DNA from 3 places in the Photobacterium sp. NCIMB 13483 genome. Region 1 is predicted to be linked to each of the others. Evidence: riboswitches for the same ligand, from Rfam matches in the RefSeq annotation. Region 1 holds a riboswitch; each other region holds the start of a gene.

Region 1 (8,144 bases):
GGACAATTTGAAGTTATTCGTCAAAGCTTCGTATGGGATTGGTTAAGCCAACCTTGGTTTTGTGCCATGCTGGCATTGGCTTTAAATACGGCAGCTTATAGTACCCAGCTATTTAAAGGGGCTTTTGATGCCATACCTCAAGGTCAATGGCATGCTTGTCACGCTCTTGGTATGAATACTAAAGCAACATTGGGGGTATTACTGCCTTTTGCTATTCGTCGTGCAGTGCCTGCTTATTCAAACGAAGTGATCTTAGTATTTAAAGGCACATCACTTGCCAGCACGATTACGATTATGGATATTATGGGTTATGCACAACGTATTAACGCACAAACTTATGATACTTTGACGGTCTTTGCTGTGGCGGGAGCATTCTATCTTGCGGTTAATGGTTTACTGACATTACTGTTTCGAGTGTTTGAGAAAAAAGCGCTTGCGTTTGAAGCTGCACGTTAAGATTGAGTATAGTAGCTCAATAATAGCGGCATATTACCTCGATTAAAAAGCCGATATAATGTCGGCTTTTTAATTACTAAATACAATAATATTTATCATAATTTAATGACTTAGTTTGGCATTGATTTTTAAAACTAATTGGGATTTTGTGTTCTCAACTACGTCAATTTTATTCTCTTTAATATGAGAGAATTGCGCTAACAACGCACTTAACTCTTCTTTCATCAATTGTAAATGTCGTGATGTTCTGTGGCGGGTAATTTCACTTACAAGCCTTTCCTTTGCTTGTAATGCTGTTGTTACTTTTGCAGCCTTCTTTTTTGAACGGAAGAAGAAGTTCATAGTAAACATCCTTATTTTTTATAAACACCTATAAAATATTAGATTATGATACTAAATACCATTAAATAGTTTCATATTTGTTAACTCGTTATAATAATAGCTGCATTATATAACTAATAACCATATAACCAATAACCATCTAATATATAAATAATCATAATCATCGCTTATTTACATTGTAGCTCATAGTTAATATCCACCACTTATTTCAAACTCCATTCTCTTGATTGATATACAACTAAACAACTGTTTATTAAGAAGACCGCCTGAAATTATAATTTATAATTAAAACAACCATAACTAAAATAGAACGTCATTATTCCTATCTTTAAGAAATACTGCTCGAAAAATCACACGATCTCCTCCTCAAAAAAGCACCTTTTACTCTATCTTTAAATAACAAGATTTAATTACGCCACCGTTAATACACGATCATAATGATAAAATAGAGTATCGACTATGACACAACATTCATTCGTTAGATTCATATTCACAACTTGCACCTTCCTTTGCTCGATAGCCGTTACAGCCACAGAATCCAATACGGAAACACAGTACTTGCAAGGCAAAGAAAAATCAGTGGTATGTATGACGTGTCATGGTGTTGATGGCATTTCTACCATTGATACCTACCCTAATCTTCAAGGCCAAAAACAAGCGTATTTTGTCGCAGCATTGAAAGCCTATAAATTACGTCAACGTAATGACGGGTTAGCCATTCTTATGCATGCACAGGCTGACGTATTAAGTGAACAAGATATGCTAGATATTGCGTATTATTTTAATCACGTTAAATCAAAATCTACAAACGATAATAATTAGTAACCATATATCAATAGCAACATAGCGCGATTAATTTAACAAATTGTTTTTTGACAAATAACACAGTCAAAGGTTTTAAGAATGGATATTCAATACAATTATAAAGTTGTTAAATACTTCATGGTTACTAGTGTTATCTGGGGACTAATAGCCATGACGATAGGCGTTATTCTTGCAGGACAACTTTATTGGCCCGCGCTCAATTTAAACTCAGAGTATTTTCAATTCGGTCGCCTACGACCATTACATACCAACGGGGTTATTTTTGGTTTTGTGGTGAATATTTTAATGGGTACTTCGCTTTATATCGTTCAACGAACCTGTAAAGTGCCATTATTTAACCACTGCCTGTCTTGGTTTGTTTACTATGGTTGGCAACTTATATTAATCCTTGCTGTTATTACGCTACCACTTGGTTTTACTACCTCAAAAGAATATGCCGAACTTGAATGGCCAATTGATATTTTAATTGCAGTTGTTTGGGTTCTGTATGCCATTTTATTTTTTGGCACCATCGCCAAAAGAACCGTGGCACATATATTTGTCGCCAACTGGTTTTATGGCGCTTTTATTTTAGTTATTGCGATGATTTTTATCGTCAATAATCTTGAATTGCCCGTAACCTTCTGGAAATCATATTCAATTTATTCTGGCGCTGAAGATGCAATCGTACAATGGTGGTGGGGGCATAATGCCGTTGGCTTCCTTCTGACCGCTGGTATTATTGGAATGAACTACTACTTCATTCCTAAAATATCCGACCGCCCAATCTACTCTTACCGTTTGTCTATTATTCACTTTTGGGGCCTAGTTGGATTTTATACATGGGCCGGTACACACCATCTTATTTATTCTTCTGTTCCTGATTGGCTACAAAATCTTGGGATCGTAATGTCACTTATTTTATGGCTCCCCTCTTGGGGTGGTGCATTTAATAGCATTATGACCTTACTCAGTAACAAACCTAAGCTCAAGCATGATTACATTATGTGGTTCTTTTTCTCCGCCATTATCTATTATGCCCTTGCCACATTTGAAGGCCCATTACTGGCTATTCGTTGGTTTAATATGATTGCGCACAACACTGACTGGATCATCGGTCATGTGCATTCTGCGGCTCTAGGTTGGGTGGGCATGTCTGCCATTGCGGTTTTTTATTATTTTATTCCCCGCCTTTGGGGCCACCAGCAATTATGGTCGAATCGCTTAGTTAAATGGCATTTTTGGTTTGCACATATAGGAATTCTTATTTACGCAGTAGCATTGTGGATCGCTGGCATTGGTCAAGGTTATATGTGGTTACAACAAGAGCCAAATGGCAGCTTAACTTATAGTTTTGTAGATGCAATGAACTTTTCCTCACCATGGATGTTGGCGCGTTTCATCGGTGGTGTCAGCTTTGTATTTGGGTTAGTACTAATGATATATAACCTTTATCGCACCCTAAAACAGCCATTAACAACCCCATCCTCAACTGAGGAGATCAATGAACATGCTTAATAAAGATTTCACACAATCGGTGTTTATCTTAATTATTTCCACCGTCATTGTTGCCAGTATTTCTTTTCTTGTTTGGGTGCTACCCGCATTCTTTTATCAAGACAAACTAATTGCAGAATCCAGTGCTAAACCACTGACAGCATTAGAAGTCGAAGGCCGAGATGTCTACATCAGTGAGGGCTGTCATACTTGCCATACTATGATGGTGCGCCCCTTAGATGCAGAAATAAAACGTTATGGCCGCTATAGCCGAGAAAGCGATGACATTTATGAATTTCCTAATTTATGGGGATCTAAACGTACCGGCCCTGATCTCACCAATCTTGGACGCAAATACTCTGATCAATGGCATGCTATACACCTAAATAATCCACGTGATGTTGTACCCACCTCTATCATGCCCGCCTATCCTTGGTTATTTGAACAGGTGCTAGATGGAGAAGATGCAGAAGCAAAACTCAAAGCATTACGCATATTAGGTGTGCCTTATAATGATAAAGAAATACAACAAGCACGCCTTGCCGTTAAAGGTCATACCAAAGCTGAGGCACTGATTGCTTATTTACAAAGTCTAGGACACGAGCAGGGAGTACAGCAATGAACACTTTCTGGAGCAATTGGGTTACATTATTGACCTTACTGTTTTTAATTTTTATGCTCATCGTCGTGGTGTATTATTGGCGAAAAAATCATACTGCAGATAAAGATAAAACAGTTGATAGTTTTGATAACATTCAAGAAAACGATGCTGCTGTTCCTAAGTTATTATTGTTCTCTTATGGCATTGCATTTCTATTCGCTGCTATATTTTTAGTGCTTTACCCTGGACTTGGTAACTGGCAAGGCTTAATGGCATGGAAATCAACCAGTGAAGCTACTCAGCCTCATGCGACTGATTTAGAAGCACAAATCATACAAGCAAAACTCAGCGACAGTTCATATCTGCAATTGAGCCAAGACGATACCATAGTAACCACGGGTAAAGCCCTGTTTCAAACCCATTGTGCCGCTTGTCATTTGAGTGAAGCGGAAGGTCAAACCCACTTTCCTAACTTAACTGATGATGTGTGGCTTTATGGCGGTACAGATAAAGATATTTATCACTCCATTACTCAAGGCCGTAATGGTGTTATGGCGGGTTGGAAAACTCTTCTATCTGCTGAAGATATCAATCATGTCGCCACTTATATTGCCTCGTTACAAGCTGATCGTATTCTTTCAGCATCAAGTTTTGCATTACAGCAAGGTAAAACTGTCTTTAATAAAAACTGTACCAGTTGTCACGGTAGTGATGCAAAAGGCAATCAATTACTAGGTGCACCCAATTTAACCGATAATATCTGGTTACATAATGGCAGTATTGAGGGCATTACGCATACCATAAACAATGGTCTTAATAATGTTATGCCAGCCTTTGCCCAGCAACTTTCTGATGCTGAAATTCAAGCATTAGGCGCCTATCTACGTCATCAAAATACTGTTCGTAAAACCGAAATTGCCCAATTAAACAAAGAGCAAATTACTCAAGGACAATATCTCGCTTACGCTGGAGACTGCGTTGCTTGTCATACTGGTGAAGGTGGCGAATTATTTGGTGGCGGATTAGGTTTTGTTACTCCATTTGGTACATTGTATTCCACTAATATTTCATCGCACCCTGAATTTGGAATTGGTGATTACACATATACTGAGTTTTATGATGCTCTGCATAAAGGTAAAGGCAAGCACGGCTATCTTTATCCTGCAATGCCCTACTCTTCTTATCAATACATCACTGATGCTGATACCAAAGCATTGTGGGTATACATGCAATCACTCGATTATGTGAATACTCGTAATTTAGATAACCAAATGATGTTTCCAAGTAATATTCGCTTAGGCTTATTAGGTTGGAATATCGCATTTCTTGATACCGACCCATTACAATATCCAGCCAACAGCACTGAAACTTGGCGTCGAGGTAAATATTTAACCATGAGCTTAGGTCACTGTTCTGAGTGCCACACACCACGAAATATTGCTCAAGCGTTAATTGCCGATAAGCTCTTTCAAGGTAATTTAATTGATGGTTGGATGGCACCTGATATTACCGCAACCGAGCTTTATCAAGATCGCTGGGATGTAAATTCACTGACTGATTTTCTTAAAACAGGCCATTCCGAAAAAGGCACCGCATTTGGTGGTATGGCGGAAGTGGTAAAAAACAGTACCCGCTATTTAACCCGTGAAGATGTCAGTGCTATTGCGGAATACCTTATTACAGGCGACAAATATAACGTAGTAGATAAATCGGTTGGTCAAATTACACCACCAGGCTTTGGTGATTTAACACCAGCACAAATAAATATTCAGAATCCTAATTTAGCTGAAGGTCCTGCCGATCAACAAACTAAAGATCAACAATTATATGGGCTGTATATTCAAACCTGTGGTGCTTGTCATGGCCCAGATGGTAAAGGTCGCGAAGGTATTGCACCAGCACTGCTTAATAATGGCATCATCATGCATAAAGATCCGTATGACACCATTGCCGTTACTATTCGAGGCTTAATGCCAAACTTCTTAGAACAAGAAATAGATTTTATGCCAATGAGTAGTTTTAACACCGTTTTAAATGATGCTGATTTGGCTCAATTAATTACATTTGTACGTCAAAAATTAGGGGGAAGAAATATCCCTGTGGCAGAAAAAGAGGTAACTAAAATTCGTCAAGATCTTATCAAAGCAGGATTTGCAGGCAATATTCATAATATGACCCAACCGATGAACGACAATCCTGAATAACGAAACAATATGCAACAATAACGAAATAAGCATGTGCTAACTGATTGAAACTATAATCAGTTAGCTGAGCTGCTGTATTTTAAACCTATTACACAATTTAGCATTATTTTTTATTGCTTGTGAGAAATATCTAGGTATAGTCAAGACTAATCCTTTGAGTAGAGGCGCGCTGCCTAAAAGTATTCGGTTGGAGGGAGATCCCCAATGAGAGCCGAAGAAAGGAGTCAGCGCCGAAGTAATTATTGAGTCATCAATAATCGCTGGTTCTGTATTTAATAAGTACAGAACTGCCATAGTTATGTTGTCTATGGAGCGCTACCCTAAGGGATAAGAAGTATTATTTCTAAAGAAATCTGTTTCTCTATCCTTTCGGTAGATCTCCACCTTATTATAGGTGTTTAAGAGATCCATGAATTTAGTTCAATATTCTGATTCATTATTATCAGTAGTTCCCGCACTACTGGCAGTTATTCTTGCAATTACTACCCGCCGCGTATTGTTATCTTTAGGCGTGGGCATTATTGCAGGATCAATCCTTCTAAATAATTTCAACCCACTCGCAGCACTACAATATCTTTTACATCAAATTCTTGGCTTAGTTTGGGCTGATGGTGCGATCAACACCAGTAACGTTAACATGTTATTATTTATGTTATTACTCGGTGGTTTGATTAGCTTAATGACCGCAACAGGCGCAACCAAGGCATTTGCTGAATGGGGTGTTCGTCGCTGTAAAGATCGTCGCAGTGCCAATATCTTAACGGGTATGATGGTATTTGCCTTCTTTATTGATGACTTCTTCCACAGCTTATCTGTTGGACCTATTTGTCGCCCCGTAACTGACCGTTTTCAAATTTCACGAGCAAAATTAGCTTACCTGTTAGATTCAACCGCAGCACCGGTATGTGTTATTACCCCTATTTCATCATGGGGTGCCTATATCATTGCGATCCTTGGTGGTATTTTGGTGACCAACGATATTACTGAAACGAGTCCGATTTCATTATTCGTACAGATGATTCCAATGAATCTATATGCTGTGTTTACCTTATTAATGGTGCTTGTGGTTATCACGTTCCAACTTGATATTGGTCCAATGCGTAAGCACGAAGAGCGCGCACGTGACGGCCAACTTTGGGATGAATCAAAAGGTCACCCAAAAGGGCTAGAAATCACCACAGAAGGTGAAGGTAATGGCACCATGATTGATATGGTCTTACCAATTCTTACTCTGACTGTTTCTAGCGTTGTGTTTATGATCATCAGTGGCGCAGAAGTTTTAGCCGCTAAAGGTCTGGCATTTAGCTTAATTGGCTCAATCGAGCATACAGATGTAGGTTCATCATTAGTGTATGCCGCATTATGTAGTCTTGTAGTATCCATTGTGTTAGCACTGCGCTTAAAGTTGCCACTAAAGACATGGTTAACAGCTGCACCTCAAGGTGTTCAAGCGATGATGCCAGCAATTATCATTCTGTTATTTGCATGGACAATTGGTACTGTTGTCAGCGATATGGAAACTGGCCAATACTTAGCATCATTAACAAAATATGGCCTACCTGTTGAGTTACTGCCTGCATTAGTGTTCTTACTTTCATGTGGTATGTCTTTTGCGACCGGCACTAGTTGGGGTACATTTGGTATCATGCTGCCATTGGCAGGTGATATGGCGATTGCAAGTGATGTTAACTTATTAATGCCTATGCTATCAGCAGTATTAGCAGGTTCTGTCTTTGGTGATCACAGTTCACCGATTTCAAGCACCAGTATTTTGTCAGCAACAGGTGCAGGCAGTCATCACATGGATCACGTTATGACGCAGTTACCTTACGCATTAACTGTCGCTTTCGGTGCTTTCCTTGGCTACCTTGCAATGGGTATAACAGGCTCAACCATTATCGGTATTGCAGTAAGTTCAGTCTGGTTCATCGGTTGTTGTGTCTACCATGTGCGCCAAGATAAGAAACAACAACTCGTTGTAGCGACGCAAACTCATTAACAACAACCGCTATTAACGATAATCCCCGTTCGTTTTCGTGCTTATTTGATTTATTCTATAGCACTAAACCGCGGGGATTTTTTTGATCAGGAGAAGTAATGGAATATTTACACACTATGGTACGTGTCAGTGATTTAGATGCCTCACTGGACTTTTACTGCAATAAATTAGGGTTAGTTGAAACAAATAGAAAAGAAAGTGAACGTGGGCGTTTTACATTAGTATTTTTAGCCGCACCCAC
Region 2 (8,144 bases), on a different contig from region 1:
TGTAATGCAATCATGTTACGTCGAACAAAAGTACTTGATCCTAATAAAGCGTATCTTGATATTAAAAATGCTTGGCAATTAACACCAAAGCAATTAGCTATATTACAGCAACTGGCAGCTTGGCGTGTTCGTGAAGCAAGAAAGCGTGATATTGCACTTAACTTTATCGTTAAAGAATTACATTTGTGGAAATTGGCTCGTTTAGAAATAACTTCGCGTTCAGTGCTTGAAAAAGAAGGCTTTGAGCCGATGGAAATTCAGCGTCATGGTAACCGTTTATTAAAAATGGTACATGATTGTGATGCGATTAATTACAAAGATTACCCGCAGGCAATTGAACGTTTAGTTGATTTTCCTGGCTATAAACAAATGGTCAAACGTTTAAAAGATGTGGTGACAGACGTTGAATTAACAACAGGATTAGCCCCTGAATTTTTAGCGTCTAAAAAGCAAATTCACCAATTACTTTCATGGGCATGGAAATATCAACGTGCAGATGAAAAACGTCCAGAAATGCTAAAAAACTGGCGTCAGGGTTTATTTGAATCTCGTGTTTTAGCAATACTGGATGAAAAATAAGCTGGGTGTCGTAATGGTATAAGTTAAGCGACGTATTATAGCGATAATAATAACCAAAGAATAAAAAGCCCCGCCAAGTGATACTTAGCGGGGCTTTATTATTTTTCTTCGTCAGGTAATGTGACGTTAAGTTCTAGTACCGATAACTCATCACCGTTATGGTCTAGATTTACTGAAACATGTTCAGGATTAATCTGAACATATTTGCTGATAACAGCTAAGATATCGCGCTTAAGCTGTGGAAGGTAGGCTGGAGATTTCTGTCCAGCACTACGTCTTTCAGCAACAATAATTTGTAGCCGTTCTTTTGCTACATTTGCAGTTTTCGCTCTTTTCGGGCGGAAAAACTCGAGCAGTGCCATAGCCACTTAGCCTCCAAATAGACGTTTTAGGAAGCCTTTCTTTTCTTCTTCTAAGAAACGGAAAGGACGATCTTCACCAAGTAGACGTGCAACTGTGTCTTCATAGGCTAGTCCTGCATCGGAACCTTTATCAAAGATAACGGGTTCACCTTTGTTGGATGCATTCAATACTGCTTGGCTTTCAGGGATAACACCAAGTAGTGGAATGTGAAGAATTTCTTCAACATCTTGTACACTTAGCATTTCACCTTGGTTAACGCGTGCAGGATTGTAACGTGTAAGTAAAAGGTGTTGTTTAACTGGTTCACGGCCTTTTTCTGCACGACGAGACTTCGAATCTAGAATACCTAGGATACGGTCAGAGTCACGAACTGAAGACACTTCAGGGTTCGTTGTTACAATCGCTTCATCTGCAAAATACAGCGCCATTAAGGCACCTGTTTCGATACCAGCTGGTGAGTCACAGATAATAAAATCGAAACCCATTTTGGCTAGTTCTTTAAATACTTTTTCGACACCATTACGGGACAGCGCGTCTTTATCGCGTGTTTGTGAGGCTGGCAATACAAAAAGATTATCCACACGCTTATCTTTAATTAGCGCCTGACTTAGATTTGCTTCGCCATTAATAACATTAACGAAGTCATAAACGACACGGCGTTCACAACCCATAATGAGATCGAGATTACGCAGGCCGATATCAAAATCGATAACTGCAGTTTTTTTACCGCTCAGTGCTAGACCAGATGCAAGAGCAGCACTTGATGTTGTTTTACCAACGCCGCCTTTACCTGAGGTAACAACGATAATTCGTGCCATTTACTCAATTCCTTCTTAAAACTTTTATAAAGCTAGGTGTTCTATACTGAGATTATTGTCTTCAAGAGATATGACAACACCTTTGCCCCAAAACTCTTCCTGAATGTTATCACTCAGCCAGTAGTTTCCCGCAACAGAAATTAGTTCAGATTGTAAGTTTTGACAGAAAATTGTCGCACTTTGCTCACCATTTGCACCCGCAATAGCGCGCCCACGTAGCGTGCCATAAATATGGATACAACCATCGGAAAGAATTTCTGCACCAGCACTGACATTACTGAGAATAACGAGATCACGATTACGAGCATAAATTTGCTGCCCAGAACGAACAGGTGTACGAATAATTAACGTTGGTTCTTTATTATCTGTACTTACTGGGGTATCTAATGTTTCAGTTAAAAATTCAGATGGCTCATCTTTAACTGGTCTTGCCGCATTCATAATAGCAAAACCAGCTGCTTTTGCTTGTGTTTGCTGTGTTTTATTTTTACAACCACCAATACCGACAGGGATCATACCTGCATCGATCACTCCCGCTTTTAGTTGTTCAAAATTAATATCTGTATCAACTTGTGAGATATCAATAACAACGGGTGCAGAAGCGAAAAAATTTGGTGCAAGTTCAACTTTGTCTTTTAGCTGATTAGTTACTTTACTAATGTCATTATCAACTAAATGAAGAGCAGAGAGCGTGAACGAGCTCCCTTTTAGTTCAGCTATCTTGGTCATAGGTATATTATGGCTAAGATTTTAAATTAACCATTTAGTTCATTATCACAAAGGTACTAGCATGGTATATTTACTCGCGGTTAGGGGCAAGCTATCCTTGCGCTGACGTTGGTTTTTCAGACAAACTTCTCACACAATTAACTTAAAACTGAGTCAATAGTGAATGATTGCTCGTAATCTTGTGCTGAAATGTATGGCGCATAAATGAAATAGGCTAATTATATGTTGTGTTCAATCTACAAAAGTTTAAAAAAAGACAATACTTATCTCTACATTAATAAAAAAGATGATTTTGCGGACGTGCCCGCACAATTAATGTCGACCTTTGGCAAACCTCAATTTGTTATGGTAATCAAGCTAGAAGGTAGAACGTTGGCACTGGCTGATGTTGAGAAAGTAAAAGAAGCATTGGGTACTGTCGGTTTTTATTTACAGGTACCACCACCAGTGACTAATTTATTAGAACAATATAAGGCTGATAAAGCCGCTAAATAATAAAATAAGGCTATTATGTATAAGCGTTTGATATCGATTTTTGTTGCCCTTGGGGTTGGAATGTCCTCTTCTGCATTTGCTAATGAAGAAGGATTTGATGCCTATGTGGATAAATTAAAAGTAGAAGCGCGTGAAAAAGGTATTTCTGAACCGATAATCGGTGCCGCATTTAACGGTATTAAATATACAGCGCATGCTGTTAAAGCTGATAATAATCAACCTGAAAAGAAACTGTTATTAGAGCAATATATTACTCGTGCAGTGCCTGACTGGAAAGTAAAGCAAGCGAATCGTCTCTATCAACAAAATAAAGAAGCGTTAGAACGTATTGGTAAACAATATGGTGTTCAACCGCGGTTTATTGTCGCTTTATGGGGCGTAGAAAGTAATTTTGGCAAGATTCAAGGTAATTACAATGTTGTTGAAGCATTAGCAACATTGGCTTATGACGGTCGTCGTGAAGCTCTATTTCGTAAACAAGTCATGGCTGCATTAGAAATATTACAAGATGGTCATATTACGATTGATGATATGAAGGGATCTTGGGCTGGTGCGATGGGTCAGTGCCAATTTATGCCAACCTCTTATCTTACTTATGCTGTTGATGGTAACGGCGACGGTAAAGCGGATATTTGGAATACAAAAGCGGATGTTTTTGCCTCAGCGGCTAATTATTTAAAACTTTCTGGCTGGAATAGTGAATATACGTGGGGACGTCCAGTTAAGTTGTCACAAGTATTAGCTGAGAGTTATGAAGGTACGGAAACAGAAAAAGGAAAGACACTGGCAGAATGGAAAAAATTAGGTGTGATGAATAGCAGTCATGGTGCATTACCTGCTGCTGATATTCAAGCATGGTTAATTCAGCCTGATGGCGGTGAAGGTAAGTCCTATCTAATATATGAAAACTATCGAACATTACTTAAATGGAATCGTTCGCATTATTTTGCTTTAGCAGTAAGTGCATTAGCTGATCGTATTCAATAACACAGTTATTATTAGATCTGTATACAAGTTTAATGAGTGATAAAAAAGCTAGGCATTAATGTCTGGCTTTTTTGTTATTTATGATTGTCACTAATATATATTGTTTTATTCTTGCTAGCGATATTTATAAGCGAAATAATAATCGTAATATTGATAGCAGATATAAAAAAAGCCTAAACAAGTTAGGCTTCTTTATTTAAAATCTTAGATTAGATTTCAAACTCATCAAGAGATTGACCATCATCTAATGCTTTCTTTAGCGCGCTAGGCGTACGGCCTTGGCCTGTCCATGTCTTTTCATCGCCATTTTCATCGATGAATTTATATTTAGCTGGACGAGTTGCACGTTTAGTTTTTGGTGCTTTTGCTAAACTTGCTAGTAATTCTTCTGGGTCAATACCGTCGGCTAATAGCATTTCACGATATTGAGCTAGTTTTTCATTACGCTCATTTTCTTTAGCTTGTTCTTCAGCTTCAGCTTCTGAACGTTCAGTAACAACTGTTGTTAGTTTATCTAACGCTTCTTCAAGTTGCTCTAGTGTATATTCGCGCGAAAGTGCGCGTAGGCTTCGAAGGTTTAAAAGCGCTTTCATTGCATCAGACATTTTATATTTCCTGTTATTTTTAATTAACTGTAAATAATAATAGCAGCATTAAAACATTTTTTGCAATAGTAATACTTTTATACATTACGTGTAAAACATTTTAATCATTTCTTTATTTAAAAAATAGTTATGTTCGGTATATGACACTATTTATAAAATATTTCTTCATTAAAAGTATAAATATGAGCCAAACAGTTTTAGTTATTGTTGTTGCTCTTTATATGTTAAATGATAATAAAATTAAAAATGGTATACCGCTTCGTTATTGCTGAACCTTTATAGTTGTTGCTAATCCATTTGTGATATCTATTGTTAATAATTTTAACTTACAGTGTTGCAAAGTTGAATCGTTTACGTAGAATGTTTCATTACATCTTTAATGATAAGGGTAGAGGTGCATTGTTTATTAGTAACTAATATGAGGGTGATACCTATGACTATTAGTGAAAGGGGTCAATGCCGAAGTAAGAAGCATATATCAAATACTCTTACTGGGGTTACATTGAATAAGTGTAATACTGCCATAGTAGATAAAGATATAACTATGGAGCGCTACTGTAGAGGCTGGGAAGGCTAACCTTCTTTCTATATACTCAATTTAATATGCCATCATGGTTATATCTAGCAGTAGATCTTCTAACCAGAATTGGTTGTCGTAGAGATTATAAACTTTGATAGATTATTCCCACTCCTTAACATCCATTATTCCGCCATTAGTCGCGCTTGGCTTGGCGATTCTTACGCGTAGAGTTCTATTGTCTTTAGGTACAGGTGTTGTGCTTGGAGCATTATTTCTTAATGATTTTTCTTTCGCTAATACAGCGTCCTATCTTGTTACATCAATCAAAGGGTTATTCATTGCAGAGGATGGCATAAATACTTGGAATATGAGTATTGTGCTGTTTTTAATATTGCTCGGGATGACCACTGCGTTATTAACTTTGTCTGGGGGGACTCGTGCTTTTGCTGAGTGGGCACAGACAAAAATTAAAACCAAACGTGGGGCAAAACTTTTGGCCGCTTTTTTAGGGGTATTCATTTTTGTCGACGACTATTTTAATAGCCTTGCGGTTGGTTCTATTGCCCGTCCTGTAACTGATCGTTTTCAAGTTTCACGTTCAAAGCTTGCTTATATTCTTGATTCAACGGCAGCACCTATGTGTGTATTAATGCCAGCATCAAGTTGGGGAGCTTACATTATTACGCTTATCGGCGGAATATTAGTGACTCACGGCGTTACTGAATATACGCCATTAAGTGCCTTTATGACGTTAGCTCCAATGAATTTTTATGCTATTTTTGCATTAGCAATGGTGTTTGTGGTGTCATGGTTCCAGTGGGATATTGGACCCATGAGAAAACATGAAAGAGCGGCTTGTCATGGTCGTGGAACTGATGTCGGCGGTGATGTTGATGATCAGGCGAAAGACTTAACAGAAGAGCTCGATATCAAAGAGAGTTTGCAAGGACGAGTTGGTGATTTAGTGTGGCCAATTATTATTCTTATTATTGCTACGTTCTTTTTTATGGTATTTACGGGCTATCAAGTTCTTGTTACAGAAGGTAAGCCATTTTCATTATTAGGCGCTTTTGAAAATACCAATGTTGGCCAAGCATTATGTCTTGGTGGTAGCTTTGGTTTAATTGCCGCGATTATTCCTGTGTTTCGTCAACGTATTGCAGCAAAAGAGATCAGTAACACGCTTTGGGTTGGCGCAAAATCAATGTTTGGTGCAATTTTAATTCTATTGTTTGCATGGAGTATTGGTGGCGTTATTGGTGATATGAAAACGGGACAATATTTATCTACCCTTGTTCAAGGTAATATTAATCCAGCATTACTACCAATGATCCTGTTTTTATTATCAGGCATTATGGCATTCTCAACCGGCACCTCATGGGGAACATTTGGCATAATGTTACCTATTGCTGGTGATCTCGCTGGGGCGACTGAAATTAGTTTAATGTTACCTATGCTTGCGAGTGTGCTTGCAGGTTCGGTGTTTGGTGATCACTGTTCTCCAATATCTGATACGACGATATTGTCATCGACAGGTGCTCGTTGTCATCATATAGATCATGTAGCGACCCAATTACCTTATGCATTATCTGTGGCCGTTATTTCTGCGATTGGATTCTTAACCTTAGGGATTACAGATTCATTAGCATTAGCATTTTTAGTGGCAACTGTTGCATTTATATTAATGTGTTTCCTTTTATCATGGTTGTCGAGCCGACCATTAAAAGGGGCGGCATTGCGTTAATAGTAAACGTTATTAAAATAACCCAATGGGCGTAAATTGAACCAGTTGATGATGATCAACTGGTTTTTTTATAGTAACAATAACAGTTGTTGACCTAGGTACTTTCCATTACCAGTAATTTTATGTAGCATCTGCGCGATTTTTAAATGTAATTCGTATGACTAGGAAAGCTAATGGCCCAGATGTATTTCTATTACTCAGCAATGAACGCTGGGAAATCGACCACATTATTACAATCATCATTTAACTACCGTGAGCGCGGCATGACGCCAATTATTTTTACGGCGGCGATTGATGATCGTTTTGGTAAAGGTAAAGTTAGCTCTCGCATTGGTTTACAAGAAGATGCTGAATTATTTAATTCAAAAGATGATTTGTACCAGATATTAATCAACTTTTCGAATGCAGGAAAAATTGATTGTGTGCTAATTGATGAATGCCAATTTTTAACCAAAGAGCAAGTTTATCAATTAACTGAAGTTGTCGATAAATTAGATATTCCAGTGTTATGTTATGGATTACGTACTGATTTTCTTGGCGAGTTATTTGAAGGTAGTCGTTATTTATTATCTTGGGCTGATAAATTAGTTGAGCTAAAAACAATTTGTCACTGTGGTCGTAAAGCAAATATGGTTATTCGTCAAGATGAAGCGGGTAATGCTATTGCTGATGGTAATCAGGTTGAGATTGGTGGTAATGATCTTTACCTCTCAGTGTGCCGCGCGCATTATAAAGAAGCACTGGGGCGATAATACGCATTTAAATGAATAAAAAAGGAAGCATAGCTTCCTTTTTTTATGCGGCAATAACAATTTCGTTGCGTAATAAAATAAGTAACATCAGAATAACAGGTGTTGTTTGAATCTTATTGTATGATTTATGAGATTATTACGTATTGCATATTAATGACGATTACTCATTATTGTTGGTGACGTTGTTTAAGTTTATTGATGACATCTTCCAGAGCAAGATTCTGATCTTGTAATAGAACCAATAAGTGGTAAATAAGATCAGCTGATTCACAGACTAATTCCGCTTTATCACCCGACGTTGCCGCAAGCGCGACTTCAACCCCTTCTTCGCCCACTTTCTGCGATATACGTTTGGTACCACGGTTATAGAGGCTCGCGGTGTAAGATGAGTCGGGATCTGCACCTTTACGATCAGCCAGTACTTGTTCAAGTTGATGAAGGAACACCAGTGCCGGTTGAGTATTAGTCGTGTCATCATTACCAAAACAACTAGTGGTGTTTAAATGACAAGTTGGGCCAATTGGATCGACTTGAATTAATAACGTATCTTGA
Region 3 (8,144 bases), on a different contig from region 1:
CTAATGCCTCACGCGCTGTTGGTGTCTGTTCGGCATTATTATCAGAGCACCAGAAGCCAGCATTTGTTGAGCGCCTAGCTGCTGAATATGATGTTGTACGTGAACAGCATGCACGTAAAAAGCCACGAACGCCTCCAATCACCTTAGATCAAGCGCGTGCAAATGCGGTAATGCTTGATTGGGAAAATTATACGCCGCCGCAACCAAAACAAGCGGGTGTGCATACTTTTACCGATTTCCCGGTGGCTAAATTACGCCAATATATCGATTGGACACCCTTTTTTATGACTTGGTCATTGAGTGGTAAATATCCAACCATTTTACGCCATGAAGTTGTTGGGGTTGAAGCAACCAAGTTATTTAACGACGCTAATAAGATCCTTGATGACATTGAACGTACAGGCATGATCAAAGCTAATGGCGTGTGTGGGTTATTTCCTGCCAATAATATTGGTGATGATATTGAAGTATATACCGATGATACTCGTACTGAAGTACTAACGATATTGCATGGTTTACGCCAACAAACCAAGAAGCCCAAAGGGCCAAATTATTGTTTATCTGATTATATTGCCCCAAAAGAAAGCGGCAAAGCCGATTGGATTGGTGCTTTTGCAGTGACGGGTGGGATTGGTGAATACGATATTGCTGATCAGTTTAAAGCGCAAGGTGACGATTATAATGCGATCATGATTCAGGCGGTGGCGGATCGACTTGCAGAAGCGTTTGCTGAGTGTATGCATCAAATGGTACGTAAACAAATCTGGGGTTATGCCGCTGATGAAGATCTTAATAATGACGATTTAATTCGTGAAAAGTACCAAGGTATTCGTCCAGCTCCTGGGTATGCCGCCTGTCCTGAACATACCGAAAAAGGGGCGATTTGGCAGTTATTGGATGCAGAAGCCAATACTGGCATGGTGTTGACCGAAAGTTATGCCATGTGGCCGGGGGCTGCAGTATCTGGTTGGTATTTCTCACACCCAGATGCGCGCTACTTTGCTGTCGCACAGATCCAGCATGATCAGTTAGCAAGTTATGCTGATCGCAAAGGTTGGGATTTGATCGAAGCTGAAAAGTGGTTAGGGCCTAATTTGTAAAATAATCATTAGGTTAAAATAAAAAAGGCGCAAACATTGCGCCTTTTTTTTATCTTTTTTCTTATTTGTTCTGATAGTGATTATTCTAAAAGTTGTTGGTGCAGGGTTGTTATGACTGATTTAGCATCGGCTTCATGGACTAAAAAGCACAGATTATGCGGGCTAGCACCATAACAAATAAGGCGTAAATTATACGCATCAAGTGCGCCAAAGATATGCTTGGCTGAGCCTTTACTGTCACTCATATGATTACCAATCAACGCCACTAACGATAATCCCTGTTCAATATCAACACGGCACAATTGATTTAATTGTTCAACGGCAGCGGAAGGTAATGTTGGGGCACCACCGCCAGTATCGGTTTGATCGAGCGTTAACGAGACACTGACTTCTGAGGTGGTTATTAAATCGACCGAGATTTTATGTTCTGCCAAAATACGAAACACTTCGGCTAAAAAGCCATAAGCTTGAAACATATTAAGACTGGTGAGTGTCACCATAGTCTGATTTCCACGCAATGCTAGTGCTCTAAAGAGTGGCGCTTGATTCACGGTTTTTCTGATCCATGTTCCACCTTGTTGCGGCGCTGTTGATGAACCAATAAATACTGGAATTTGGTGGCGAATGGCTGGAACCAGTGTTGATGGATGGAGGATCTTAGCACCAAAATTGGCCATTTCAGAGGCTTCACTAAAGCTGATTTCTTTGATCGGTTTCGCTGCAGCTGTAATGCGAGGATCGGTAGTGTACATTCCCGGAACATCGGTCCAGATCTCTAGCGTGGTCGCATCAACGGCTTCTGCAATTAATGCTGCACTATAATCACTGCCACCTCGCCCTAGTGTGGTGGTATTGCCAAGCTCATCACGGCCAATAAAGCCTTGTGAAACCACAATCTGAGTATCGATAAGTGGCACTAAATGTTGTTGAGCTAATTGGCGAATAAGTTCGGGTTGCGGTAATGCTTTACCAAATTGGGTATCAGTACGCATGACATCACGAATATCAAATCGTATCGCAGCAGCATTCATTTCGACTAAAATTTGATTAAAAAGATGGGTTGATAATAGCTCGCCATGACTGACTAATTTGTCAGTAAGTTGTGATGATGATGCTATTGCTGCCTGCGCAGAGGCAGAGGCTATATCATCTAATAGTGTGTAAATAGCACCACTCACTGCGTGTGGATGCTGAAGTTGATCCAGTATCTGTTGGTGAGTCGTGGTTAATTGCTGTAAATGTTGTTGGCGTAAAGTGATATCACTAATCCCCTTGGCTAAGGCGACCAGTAAATTGGTCACGCCTGAGCAAGCACTTATTAACACTATTTTGGTGTGTGGATTGGCAATAACTATATTGGCACTGCGACACATTGCGGCATAGTTGGCGACACTGGTGCCACCAAATTTGGCCACAATCACTGGGTTGGTTGTTGCGGTCGAAAGCATGCTCATTACGGTGTTCTCCCTTATATCGTAAATACTGCAAAGTAGACTTTTGCTTCGGAAGAATTCCCGACGTCCATTGTCGAGGAGGTAATAGGCAGTAACGCTGGTGCGGCTACCCAGAAGCTCCCCATCATAGTCAACCTGACTTAGATGACAGCCTGAGAGATTCAACTCTCATAGCCGATATCATCTGCCCCAAACAGGTGATATCTCGGCGTTACTCTCCCTCACAAAATTGATTTAGGGTTGGGCCCTTCAATTTTGCTACCTAGGTAACGCACCTCTTCTGTCGTGAATAATCACTGTTGTTATTGAATAGGAAATCGCCCTTAGTTGTCAATTGTTAAATGATAATTTCTCGATAGTTAACAAAAAGTAGGTATAACTAACAGGATCTCAGGTCGTTACTTGCAGCTTTGGCATTGCTCTAATACTCTGTAATAACGATTAATCTTTCCATCACCCTATTGATAATAATCATGATTTAATGGAGTTGAATCTATGCCTATCACCAGTTTTATACCGCCTCAAAGAACACTTATGGGACCGGGGCCCTCTGATATCTATCCACAAGTATTACAAGCACTAAGCCGACCGACAATTGGTCACCTTGATCCGCTATTTATTAAAATGATGGATGAGCTTAAGCAGCTACTACAATATGCATTTCAAACGAAAAATACGTTTACGATTGCGGTGTCAGCGCCAGGTAGTGCGGGTATGGAAGCCTGTTTTGTTAATTTGGTTGAGGCGGGAGATAAGGTATTAGTTTGCCGTAATGGTGTATTTGGCGATCGTATGCGAGAGAACGTTGAACGCTGTGGCGGTATAGCCATTATGGTTGATAATGCATGGGGCGAGCCTGTATCTCCTGCTTTGGTTGAACAAGCATTACAGACCGATCCTGATATTAAAATTGTTGCTTTTGTACATGCAGAAACGTCAACTGGCGCATTATCTGATGCAAAAACCTTGGCTGAAATTGCACGAAAGTATGGCTGTTTAACCATTGTTGATGCCGTAACATCTTTAGGTGGCGTACCGTTGCTGGTGGATGAGTGGCAACTTGATGCGGTTTATTCTGGTAGTCAGAAGTGTTTATCTTGTGTACCTGGATTATCGCCACTGACGTTTTCCGAGCAAGCTATAAATAAAATTCAGCAACGTAAAACAGCAGTGCAAAGTTGGTTTTTAGATCAAAGTTTAGTGCTGGGGTATTGGAGTGGTGAAGGTAAACGTAGTTATCACCATACTGCGCCTGTTAATAGTTTATACGCTCTACATGAAGCTTTAGTGTTGTTACATAACGAAGGGTTAGAGCAAGCTTGGCAACGACATCAACGGACGCATCTTGAATTGAAAGCTGGACTTGAAGCGCTAGGGATTGAATTTGTGGTTGCAGAGGAATATAGGCTACCTCAGCTTAATACGGTTTATATTCCAGAAGGCGTCGATGATGCCGCGGTAAGATCGACTTTATTAGAGCGTTATAATTTAGAAATTGGTGCAGGATTAGGCTCGCTTGCAGGTAAAGCATGGCGGATTGGATTGATGGGTTATGCTGCGCGCAGTGAAAATGTCGCTTTGTGCCTTAAAGCCCTTGAAAGCACATTGAAATAAAGTAGTGATGAACCATCAATAGCGATAGCGTTCGCCATTGATGGTTGTTCGTCATGGTTACTTTGCTGATGACGTTGTGGTTGTTGCGGCGCTAAGTTGTGTGAGGCTTGGAAATAGTTGTTGTGCTTCTGCCGCCACTTGCTCAGCTTGAGCAGTGTTACCTTGATCGTTATATGCTAATACTAAGTTCTGATATAACGCTGGTCGTGGCCAAGTGAGGGCTTTTTGATTAGCCCAAATAATATAATCTGTCACCAATTGGGGTTTATTGGTGGCGATTCCAACTTGTAATTGAGTGTGGTGTAAATCCCACTCAAAGCGATCTTGCCATGCCCATGGATTATTCACTTTGACTAAATAATTGATATCAACTGGACGTGTTGTTTCAAACTTAGTCAGTAACCATCCTGAATATAAGGTGGTGATCATAAAACTGGTTACCATTATCGGTATTGTGATGGCACTGACTTTAAGAGCAAGTACATATTGAGTTTGATAGCGATGGTATTTGGTGGTGAGATTATCGACCCAGAAGATCAAAATAATAAACATGATCCAATGGGCAAGTGAGTGATAAAACGGATATTCCAGTTGCGTATGTAATACGATTGGGAAAAATAAGCCAACTAACGCTAACTGAGTACCATTTGGGGCTTTCTTGATGCTAATCATGACCGCTAATGCTGCAATGATTAACCCCAGCAACGGTACAATTCCACCTTCTACAGCCCAAAAAAGTAATTCATTATGCGGGTGATCTAAGCTTGGTACCCCCGCAGCTTGATGCGCTGGATCTCGCTGATGCCATAATGCGGTTTGGGTGATGTAGGTGACTTCAAATTTACCATAGCCATAACCTGTTAGGGGCTTAGTGGTAAACATCTCATAGGCTTGTGGCATGATGGTTGCGCGCTGGCTTTCTAATGTTACTCGTGCTTGTTGTGCAAAAGAGCTGTCGGTAACGGTACTAAATTGCCATGCTAATGCCATGCCTAATAATAACATTAAGCCCCACATACGCTGTTGATATTTTGCCGCAAAGCGAAACAAATAAGGCAGCATTAATAATGAACCAATGCTTGCACCCAACCAACCTGTACGTGAGTTTAGTACCACCAGTAGTGGAATCGTTACGACAGGAACAGCGAGTAAGATAAGGTGTTGCCAGGCCCATTTACCTCGATAGCGGGGTAAGCGTGCTAATAGATAAGCGGCAATAACAAGTCCCGTGGCTAAGAAACTCGCCATCACATTGGGTTGTTGGAAGATACCGTAAGGGCGGTTAGCAATAACGTCATAACCAAAACGGTTGTGGGTTGATAGTCCTAAAAATTGATACCAACCAAAGGCAGCTTCGAGCAATACCGCAATAGTAATAAACCATAATAGTCGTTGGCGTTGATTATGAGTAAAAACAAACTGCTGTAAGCTAACAAAAAATAAAAAACCAGCCCAGAGGGTGAGTAAGCGGTTTGAAGTGCCAAAGCCATCGGCATTAGCATAAAAAACGGGAAGTGACAGAAGTAGACAGCTACCAAATAAAATTAACGTCATACGAGAGTAACGCCAAATTTTTTGACGACAAATTTCTAATAAACCGCAACTAATGGCAAAGCTAAATGGAATCCATGCACTGGCATTAAAAGATAGCTCAAGTCCTGAACCGCCAGGGTTGTGCTGAAAGTAGTGCATTGCAACGATAAAAAATATACCAACGCTGGCTAAGAATAATCGCACTAAAGATAAAGGCTTAGAAATCCGTTTCTGTTCTAATTTCGTACCTTGAAGTTGTAACACTGTCATGGTGAGTCCTGAGTAAAAAAACAAACAGGCTGACTATTGCCAACCTGTTTGATAGGGCTTAATTACACTTTACAATTAGATGTTAAGTAGAGGCTTAAGAAACCTCGCAGTATGGGATCCAGCAACAAGTGCAACTTGTTCGGGAGTACCTGTTGCAATAATTTCACCACCGCCATTACCGCCTTCGGGACCGAGATCTATGACCCAATCAGCGGTTTTTATTACATCGAGATTATGTTCGATAACAACGATGGTATTGCCACGATCACGTAGCTTGTGTAGCACTGTTAATAACTGTTGAATATCGTGGAAGTGTAAGCCTGTTGTGGGTTCATCTAAAATATAGAGGGTTTTACCTGTATCACGTTTAGATAATTCTTTGGCTAGTTTAACCCGCTGTGCTTCACCACCTGATAAGGTTGTTGCTGCTTGTCCGAGACGAATATACGATAAGCCGACATCGATTAATGTCTTCAATTTTCGTGCAATTGCTGGAACGGGTTCAAAGAACTGATGTGCATCTTCAACGGTGAGCTGTAAAACTTCATCAATACTTTTGCCTTTATAGCGTACTTCTAGCGTTTCACGATTATAGCGTTTACCTTTACACGCATCGCATGGGACATAAACGTCAGGTAAAAAGTGCATTTCAACTTTGATAACACCATCACCTTGGCACGCTTCGCAGCGCCCACCGCGAACATTAAAGCTAAATCTACCGGGTTTATAACCTCGAGAGCGGGATTCTTGAGTACCAGCAAATAACTCACGAATAGAGGTGAAAATACCCGTATAAGTCGCTGGATTTGAACGAGGTGTACGGCCTATCGGGCTTTGATCAATATCGATCACTTTATCAAAATGTTCTAGATCTTGAATTTCTTTATAGGGAGCCGGTGTGCCTGTTGTGGCACCATTGAGTCGCTGGTGGGCGATCTTAAAGAAAGTATCATTGATCAAGGTTGATTTACCTGATCCCGAAACACCTGTAATGCAGGTTAGTAATCCAACTGGAATTTCGACGTTAACATCTTTAAGATTATTACCGCTGGCCCCTAAAAGCTTGACTGTTTTCGCGGGATCAAATGGTACTCGTTGTGCTGGAATTGCAATTGATTTTTTACCGCTAAGATATTGTCCTGTTAATGATTTTTTGGACTTTAATATATCTTTAACACTACCTTCGGCAATAATTTCGCCGCCATGAACACCGGCACCTGGACCGATATCAATCACATAATCAGCCGCTCGAATAGCGTCTTCATCGTGCTCAACCACAATCACGGTATTACCAAGATCACGTAGATGAATTAGGGTTTTTAATAACCGTTCATTATCACGCTGGTGGAGACCAATTGAGGGTTCATCCAAGACATACATCACGCCCATTAAACCCGCACCAATTTGGCTTGCGAGTCGAATACGCTGAGCTTCACCCCCTGAAAGGGTATCAGCACTGCGAGATAAACTGAGGTATTTGAGACCTACATTGATTAAGAAACTTAAACGTTCATTGATTTCTTTGAGAATTTTAGCAGCAATCTGAGCCCGTTGGCCTGTTAATGTTAAGCTATCAAAGAAAGCGGATGCTTCACTAATGCTCATGTCACAAATATGAGGTAGGTTGGTTTCACCAATAAAAACGTGACGTGCTTCTTGGCGTAGGCGAGAACCATGGCAGCTAGCACAAGGCTTAGTCGATACAAATTTAGCCAGTTCTTCACGCACAGAATTAGATTCTGTTTCGTGGTAACGGCGTTCCATATTATTTAAAATACCTTCAAATGGATGTCGACGAACGGTAATATCACCACGATCATTAATATATTTAAATTCAATATCTGTGGTGCCGGAGCCATTTAAAATCAGTGTTTGAATTTTTTTAGGTAAAGTATCGAAAGGTGCTTCAACATCAAACTTAAAATGTTCAGCTAATGATTTGAGCATTTGGAAGTAGTAAAAATTACGTTTATCCCAGCCACGAATTGCACCACCCGCTAAACTGAGTTCACCATTTTGGACCACGCGTTCAGGATCAAAATATTGTTGAACTCCTAAACCATCACAAGTGCCACAAGCCCCCGCTGGGTTATTAAACGAAAATAATCGCGGCTCAAGCTCTTGCATACTGTAGCCACAATGTGGACAGGCAAAATTAGCTGAAAAGACCTGT

What was found. Region 1 has a riboswitch for lysine ahead of C9I86_RS16345 (Na+/H+ antiporter NhaC family protein). Riboswitches for the same ligand answer to the same signal wherever they lie in the genome.
Region 2: linked by a shared signal. The riboswitch ahead of C9I86_RS00960 (Na+/H+ antiporter NhaC family protein) and the one ahead of C9I86_RS16345 (Na+/H+ antiporter NhaC family protein) in region 1 are both predicted to bind lysine.
Region 3: linked by a shared signal. The riboswitch ahead of lysC (lysine-sensitive aspartokinase 3) and the one ahead of C9I86_RS16345 (Na+/H+ antiporter NhaC family protein) in region 1 are both predicted to bind lysine.

The regions. Positions count from the first base shown of each region.
Region 1 is NZ_PYLV01000025.1:2,976-11,119, forward strand. Features, by position in the region: gene artM (arginine ABC transporter permease ArtM) at 1-456, shown strand, start outside; gene C9I86_RS16320 (hypothetical protein) at 559-798, opposite strand; gene C9I86_RS16325 (cytochrome c) at 1,357-1,620, shown strand; gene ccoN (cytochrome-c oxidase, cbb3-type subunit I) at 1,702-3,120, shown strand; gene ccoO (cytochrome-c oxidase, cbb3-type subunit II) at 3,113-3,721, shown strand; gene ccoP (cytochrome-c oxidase, cbb3-type subunit III) at 3,718-5,904, shown strand; lysine riboswitch at 6,056-6,230, shown strand; gene C9I86_RS16345 (Na+/H+ antiporter NhaC family protein) at 6,314-7,903, shown strand; gene C9I86_RS16350 (VOC family protein) at 8,002-8,144, shown strand, end outside.
Region 2 is NZ_PYLV01000001.1:196,239-204,382, forward strand. Features, by position in the region: gene rnd (ribonuclease D) at 1-579, shown strand, start outside; gene minE (cell division topological specificity factor MinE) at 678-941, opposite strand; gene minD (septum site-determining protein MinD) at 948-1,760, opposite strand; gene minC (septum site-determining protein MinC) at 1,785-2,489, opposite strand; gene C9I86_RS00945 (YcgL domain-containing protein) at 2,712-2,984, shown strand; gene C9I86_RS00950 (lytic transglycosylase domain-containing protein) at 3,000-3,971, shown strand; gene C9I86_RS00955 (H-NS family nucleoid-associated regulatory protein) at 4,181-4,576, opposite strand; lysine riboswitch at 4,958-5,139, shown strand; gene C9I86_RS00960 (Na+/H+ antiporter NhaC family protein) at 5,248-6,840, shown strand; gene C9I86_RS00965 (thymidine kinase) at 7,014-7,592, shown strand; gene hisIE (bifunctional phosphoribosyl-AMP cyclohydrolase/phosphoribosyl-ATP diphosphatase HisIE) at 7,760-8,144, opposite strand, start outside.
Region 3 is NZ_PYLV01000027.1:50,910-59,053, reverse strand. Features, by position in the region: gene metH (methionine synthase) at 1-1,100, shown strand, start outside; gene lysC (lysine-sensitive aspartokinase 3) at 1,181-2,548, opposite strand; lysine riboswitch at 2,661-2,842, opposite strand; gene C9I86_RS17155 (alanine--glyoxylate aminotransferase family protein) at 3,050-4,168, shown strand; gene C9I86_RS17150 (PglL family O-oligosaccharyltransferase) at 4,226-5,971, opposite strand; gene uvrA (excinuclease ABC subunit UvrA) at 6,047-8,144, opposite strand, start outside.